Regions from separate parts of the Variovorax sp. GW460-12-1-14-LB1 genome, predicted to be linked through region 1. Evidence: riboswitches for the same ligand, from Rfam matches in the RefSeq annotation. Region 1 holds a riboswitch; the other holds the start of a gene.
What was found. A riboswitch is a leader RNA that binds a small molecule or an ion and turns the genes downstream of it on or off. The one in region 1 is predicted to bind glycine.
Positions count from the first base shown of each region.

Region 2: another riboswitch for glycine. It lies ahead of gcvT (glycine cleavage system aminomethyltransferase GcvT); the one in region 1 lies ahead of AC07Y4_RS09850 (D-amino acid dehydrogenase).

Region 1 covers NZ_JBWKYF010000014.1:30,233-33,621, reverse strand. The annotation lists gene rfbD (dTDP-4-dehydrorhamnose reductase) at 1-173, opposite strand, end outside; gene rfbB (dTDP-glucose 4,6-dehydratase) at 170-1,249, opposite strand; glycine riboswitch at 1,368-1,458, shown strand; glycine riboswitch at 1,503-1,609, shown strand; gene AC07Y4_RS09850 (D-amino acid dehydrogenase) at 1,701-3,008, shown strand; gene AC07Y4_RS09845 (RtcB family protein) at 3,028-3,389, opposite strand, start outside.
Region 2 covers NZ_JBWKYF010000024.1:57,076-60,464, reverse strand. The annotation lists gene AC07Y4_RS14700 (L,D-transpeptidase Cds6 family protein) at 1-349, shown strand, start outside; gene AC07Y4_RS14695 (hypothetical protein) at 446-982, shown strand; glycine riboswitch at 1,014-1,104, shown strand; glycine riboswitch at 1,117-1,221, shown strand; gene gcvT (glycine cleavage system aminomethyltransferase GcvT) at 1,269-2,450, shown strand; gene gcvH (glycine cleavage system protein GcvH) at 2,522-2,893, shown strand; gene gcvP (aminomethyl-transferring glycine dehydrogenase) at 2,951-3,389, shown strand, end outside.

The DNA.
Region 1 (3,389 bases):
ATGACGTCGGGGCGCACAGCCAGCACGGTTGCAGCCAGCTGCTCGGGACGGCTGAAGTCGGCGTGGAAGTCGGTGCTGTCGAAGTCCAGGGCGACCAGTTCGCCGAGCGGCGCGAGGCTGCGCTGCAACTCCCAGCCGACCTGTCCACCCTTGCCGAGCAGCAGCAACTTCATGCGGAAGCCTTTGCAGGTGCGGCGTCGTACTGCTTCTCGACCCATTCGCGGTAGGCGCCACTTTGCACGTTGCGCACCCACTCGCCGTTGGCGAGGTACCACTGGACGGTCTTGCGGATGCCGGTATCGAAGGTCTCGGCGGGCTTCCAGCCGAGTTCGCGCTCGAGCTTGCGTGCATCGATGGCGTAGCGGCGGTCGTGGCCCGGGCGGTCCGTGACGTAGGTGATCTGTTCCTTGTACGGCTTGCCGTCGGCGCGGGGGCTCAGTTCGTCGAGCAGCGCGCACACGGTGTTGACGATCTCGATGTTGGGCTTCTCGTTCCAGCCGCCGACGTTGTAGGTCTCGCCGAGCTTGCCGGCCTCGAGCACGCGGCGGATGGCGCTGCAGTGGTCCTTCACGTAGAGCCAGTCGCGCACCTGCATGCCGTCGCCGTACACGGGCAGGTTCTTGCCGGCCAGTGCGTTGACGATCATCAGCGGGATCAGCTTCTCGGGGAAGTGGAACGGGCCGTAGTTGTTCGAGCAGTTGGTGGTGACCACCGGCAGGCCGTAGGTGTGGTGCCAGGCGCGCACGAGGTGGTCGCTCGCGGCCTTGCTGGCCGAGTACGGGCTGTTGGGCTCGTACTTGTTCTCTTCGGTGAAGGCCGGGTCGGTCTTGGAGAGCGAGCCGTAGACCTCGTCGGTCGACACATGCAGGAAGCGGAAGGCCGCCTTCTGGTCGGCCGGCAGGGCGTTCCAGTAGCCGCGCACCGATTCGAGCAGGCGGAAGGTGCCGAGCACGTTGGTCTGCACGAAGTCTTCCGGACCGTGGATCGAACGATCCACGTGCGATTCCGCGGCAAAGTTCACGACGGCACGGGGTTTGTGCTCGGCCAGCAGGCGATCGAGCAGCGCGCTGTCGCCGATGTCGCCCTGCACGAAGACATGGTTCGCGTTGCCCTTGAGCGACGCCAGGGTCTCCAGGTTGCCCGCGTAGGTCAGCTTGTCGAGGTTCACGACGGGCTCGTTGCCCTGCGCGATCCAGTCGAGCACGAAATTGGCGCCAATGAAGCCTGCGCCGCCGGTAACCAGGATCATGGAGTCCCCTGCATGTAGAAAAAAGTTTGCTTTACCAAAAATCAACATTCAATTATCCCATCGGTGTGAAGTGCCGATGTACAGGGCTTGGCCGGCTTGCGGGGCCCGCCTACAATCGCCAACAATTGCAGGAGAGCGGGCCTCCACGGAGGCCCTACCGAAGGCGCAAACTCCCATAAACGCTCAGGTCGGCCCGACGAAATTCCAGGCAACGCCCAGGAACTTCGGCAAGGGGTCAGTACTGCACTCATCGATACAGCCGTCTGGAGAGCCGCCACGCCATGTGGCGCACCGAAGGAGCAAACCCGCTGCGGGTGCAGCAGGGTGAATCTCTCAGGTACCGAGGACAGGGGGAGCGGCAACTTGGACATCGGTCGTCCGGTTGCTTGCTATTTTTTCAATAGCACTCCACGCCCGCCGTTCAAGCGCTGCAAACTCAAAGGTACTTGCAATGCGTGTGATCGTTCTTGGCGCCGGCCTGCTCGGCGTGACTTCGGCCTATTACCTCCAGCAACTCGGCCACGAGGTGACCGTGATCGACCGGCAGGCCACCCCGGCCGCCGAAACCAGCTTCGCCAACGGCGGCCAGATCTCGGTCAGCCATGCCGAGCCGTGGGCCAATCCGAGCGCGCCGCTGAAGGTGCTGCAATGGCTCGGCAAGGAAGATGCGCCGCTGCTGTTCCGCATCCGCGCCGACATGCGCCAGTGGCTCTGGGGCCTGCAGTTTTTGCGCGAATGCACCCCCGCCCGCACCCGCCACAACATCGAACAGATCGTTCGTCTCGGTACATACAGCCGGGAAATGTTGCAGCAATTGCGTCGAGACACCGGCCTGAACTATGACCAGCGCACGCAAGGCATCCTGCACTTCTACACAACGCAAAAAGAATTCGACGGCGCCCTCGCGCCCGCCGAGCAGATGCGTGCCCTGGGCTGCGAGCGGCTGGTCATCTCGGCCGACGAGGCCATCAGGATCGAACCCGCCCTCGCCCACATCCGCCCCCAACTCGCTGGCGCCACCTACACCGCCGAAGACGAATCGGGCGACGCCAACCGCTTCGCGCGCGAGCTCGTGAAGCTGGCCGAGGCGGCCGGCGTGAAGTTCCTCATGAGCCACACGGTGACCGCGCTGCGCGAAGCCGGCGGCAGCATCGACCACGTCGAGGCGACCGACAACGAAGGCCGCTTCCAGCGCATCCGCGGCGATGCCTTCGTGCTCGCGATGGGTTCGCTGAGTCCGTTGTACGCCGCGCCGCTGGGCATCCGCCTGCCGATCTACCCCGCCAAGGGCTACTCGGTGACGCTCCCCGTCAAGGACGCATCGAAGGCGCATCAGGTCTCGCTGACCGACGACGAATACAAGCTGGTGTTCTCGCGCTACACCTCCGAGTCGGGCGACCGCCTGCGCATCGCCGGCACGGCCGAGCTCAACGGCTACGACCGCGACCTGAACCGCGTGCGCTGCGAAGCCATCGTGCGGCGCGTCGAAGAACTCTTCCCCGGCGCCGGCGACACCGAGCGCGCGCAGTTCTGGACCGGCCTGCGCCCGGCCACGCCGAGCAACGTGCCGTTGATCGGCAAGACCAAGTTGCCGAACCTGTTCCTCAACACCGGCCACGGCACGCTCGGCTGGACGCACGCCTGCGGCTCGGGCAAGTCGATCGCGCGCATCGTGAGCGGGCTGGCGCCCGAGGTCGACTTCGCGTTCGCCGGCATGCCGGCGCCCGCGCCACGCGCCGTGCAGCCCGCACTGGGCTGACACGACACGCGCCCTCGGGTCACGCCTTGAACGTGACCCAGGGCTTGAGCCGCACGGCGCAGCGGATGAGCCCCGCGCTTTCCTGCGCCTCGATCACCGCGCCGATCGGCTTGTAGGCCTGCGGCGCCTCTTCGATGCGGCGCTCCTCGCGCAAGGTCACGCACTGCCAGCTGGCTTCCGCGCCGCCGGGTGCAGGCCGCATCGCGCGCACCTCCTGCCGACGCATGCGCCGGCCGGCACCATGGCTGCACGACCACAGCCAGTCTTCATGCCCCAGCCCGGTCGCGAGGTACGAGTGATCGCCCATCGACCCGGGGATCAGCGCCAGATCGCCCGCGTGCGCCGGCGTCGCGCCCTTGCGGTGGATGTTCATGCCGTGCT
Region 2 (3,389 bases), on a different contig from region 1:
TCCCGTCACCCACCTCGCCGAAGTGGAAACCGCCGTGCGCGCCTGGGCCGCCGCCTGGTCCGCGCGCGACGTCGAGCGCTACCTCGCCGCCTACGCGAGCGACTTCACCCCCGCGCGCGGCCAGACCCGCGAGCGCTGGGAGGCCGACCGGCGCGCCCGCATCACGGGCAAGTCGCGCATCAGCGTGGGCATCGAGGGGCTGGTGATCAGCGTCCAGGGCACCTCGGCCAGCGCGCAGTTCCGGCAGGTCTACAGCGCCGACGCGCTCACCGAGACCGACCGCAAGACGCTCGAGCTGCAGCGCGTGGGCCCGCGCTGGCTGATCCGCAAGGAGAGCGCGGGCAACTGACGCGCACCGCCTTGTCCCTGTAAGGCAAATGGTTCACGAAGATGTCACCACTTGCAACGATGCTGCAGCCTTCGACCTCCGAAAGCTGTGGCCGCCATGTTCCCCACCAAGACCGAGAAGGCACGCGACGAACTCCAGGCCGGGCAGCGCACGCTCAGCCAGCGTGAACGCGCCCTGCTGCTCATGGCCGACGGCCGGCGCTCGCTGACCGACTTCAGCCCGCTGTTCCCCAGCCGCGTCGAGGCCGAGCAGGCGATCCAGGGGCTGATGCAGCGCGGCTACCTGCAGGTCGCGCGCCCGGTCGCGCCGCCTCCTGCACCGGCCCCCACGCCCGTCCCCGCCGCCGAGCCGATCCAGGTCGCCACCTCGGCCGACAGCTTCGACGGCAAGCGCTCGCTGGCCACCACGCGCATGTTCCTGTTCGACATCTGCGAGCGCATGTTCGTGCGCCGCGACCCGCGCTTCGCCAACCAGATGCGCGACGCCCTGCGCGAGGCCCGTGACCGCGAGGCCATGCTGACCATCGCCGCACTGATGCTCTCCGAGATCGAGAAGGCCGCCGGCCCCGAGCGCGCCGACTCGCTGCGCGAGCGCATCGACAAGCTGCTGCCGCCGGCGGAAACCGTGCACTGAGCTGCCAGCCCCGGCCCCGCGATCCACTACACTCGCCGGGTCAGGAGAGAGCCCCGCGCGACGGGGCCGCCGAAGGCGCAGGGGTTCCCCGAACGCTCAGGCAAAAGGACTGACAAGACGCCGGCAACCACCGGCGTTTCCTTGCTGGAGAGAGGCCGTGGCATTGCATGCGGCCCACCGAAGGAGCAAACCCCGATCGTGGGGCGAATCTCTCAGGTAAAGCGGACAGCAGGGGTGGCCCGTGGCGTTGCAGCCATGGATTTCGACTGCCCCTTTGGAGTGCCCCGTGGCCGCTTCCTCCGCTTCCGCTTCTTCGGATACTCAACTTCTCAAGACCCCGCTGTACGACCTCCACGTCGAGTTGGGCGCCCGCATGGTGCCCTTCGCCGGCTATTCGATGCCGGTCCAGTACCCCGCCGGCCTCATGGCCGAGCACAAGCACACGCGCGATGCGGCCGGCCTGTTCGACATCTCGCACATGGGCCAGCTGCGCCTGGTCGGCCCCGATGCCGCCGCCGCCTTCGAAACCCTGATGCCCGTCGATGTGGTCGATCTGCCCGCCGGCAAGCAGCGCTACGGCCTGCTGCTGAACGACGAGGGCGGCATCCTCGACGACCTGATGTTCTTCAACGAAGGCAATGGCTCGCTCTTCGTGATCGTGAACGGCGCCTGCAAAGTGGCCGACATCGCCCACATCCAGGACAAGATCGGCGCGCGCTGCCAGGTGCAGCCCCTGCCCGACCACGCCCTGCTGGCACTGCAAGGTCCGCAGGCTGCGGCCACGCTGGCGCGCCTGTCGCCCGGCATCGAGCGCTTCGTGTTCATGACCGGCGGCGCGGTGCAGATCGGCGGCATCGCCGCCTTCGTCACCCGCAGCGGCTACACCGGCGAAGACGGCTTCGAGATCTCGGTGGCCGCAAAAGACGCCGACGCCCTCGCCCGCCTGCTGCTCGCACAGCCCGAGGTGAAGCCCGTCGGCCTGGGCGCGCGCAACTCGCTGCGGCTCGAAGCCGGCCTGTGCCTGTACGGCAACGACATCGACACCACCACCACCCCGGTCGAAGCCTCGCTCAACTGGGCCATCCAGAAGGTGCGCCGCGCGGGCGGTGCGCGCGAAGGCGGCTTCCCGGGCGCGGCCAAGGTGCTGGCCCAGCTGGCCGCCGTCGCCTCGGGCGCGGCCGGCCACACCGACCACAAGACGCTCACGCGCAAACGCGTCGGCCTCGTGGCGCTCGAACGCATTCCGGTGCGCGACGGCACGCTGCTGCAGTCGCTCGAAGGCCACGACATCGGCACCGTCACCAGCGGCCTGCTCGGCCCCACGGCCGACCGCTGCGTGGCCATGGGCTACGTGGCCGCCGCCTTCGCCGAGCCCGGCACGCGCGTGCAGGCCATCGTGCGCGGCAAGCCGGTGCCGATGGAGGTGTCGACGATGCCTTTCGTGCCGACGCGCTACTACCGCGGCTGACCGACACTGAACCCCGCAGACCCGGCTAGGCTCTGCATCCCGATTCCATTTTTTCCACGAGGAGTTTTTTCATGAGCATCAAATACACCAAGGACCACGAATGGGTGGCGGCCGAAGGCGGCGCCGCCACCGTCGGCATCACCGTGCATGCGCAGGACGCGCTGGGCGATGTGGTGTTCGTCGACCTGCCTGAAGTGGGCAAGACCTTCGCGCAGGGCGAGGTCGCCGGTGTGGTCGAGTCGGTGAAGGCCGCCGCCGATGTGTTCATGCCCGTGTCGGGCGAGATCACCGAAGTGAACGAAGCGCTGCGCGCCGACCCGTCGCTGGCCAACAGCGACCCGCTGGCCGCCGGCTGGTTCTTCAAGGTCAAGCTGAGCGAGCCCGCGCAGCTCGACGCCCTGCTCGACGCCGCCAGCTACGACAAGTTCGCCGCCGAATCCTGATCCGCTGAACAGCAGCTTCCTCGCACCTTCGTTCCTTCTCCCCGAGCCTTCACCGCCATGCCGATTCCCGCCCTTCCCTCTTTGCAAGAACTAGAGAACGCCGAAGAATTCCTCGCCCGCCACATCGGCATCGATGCGGCGGACGAGGCGCGCATGCTGCCGGTGATCGGCTCGGAAACGCGCGCGGAGCTCATCGACGGCATCGTGCCCGCGGCCATCCGCCGCGCCCGGCCGATGCGCCTGCCCGCGCCGGTCACCGAGGCCGACGCGCTGGCCGAGCTGAAGACGCTGGCGTCGAAGAACAAGGTGTTCAAGAGCTTCATCGGCCAGGGCTACTACGGCACGCACACGCCGGGCGTGATCCTGCGCAACATCCTGGAGAACCCCGCCTGGTACACCGCCTACACGCCCTACCAGGCCGAGATCTCGCAGGGCCGCATGGAAGCCCTGCTCAACTTCCAGACGATGGTGTGCGACCTCACGGGCATGGCCATCG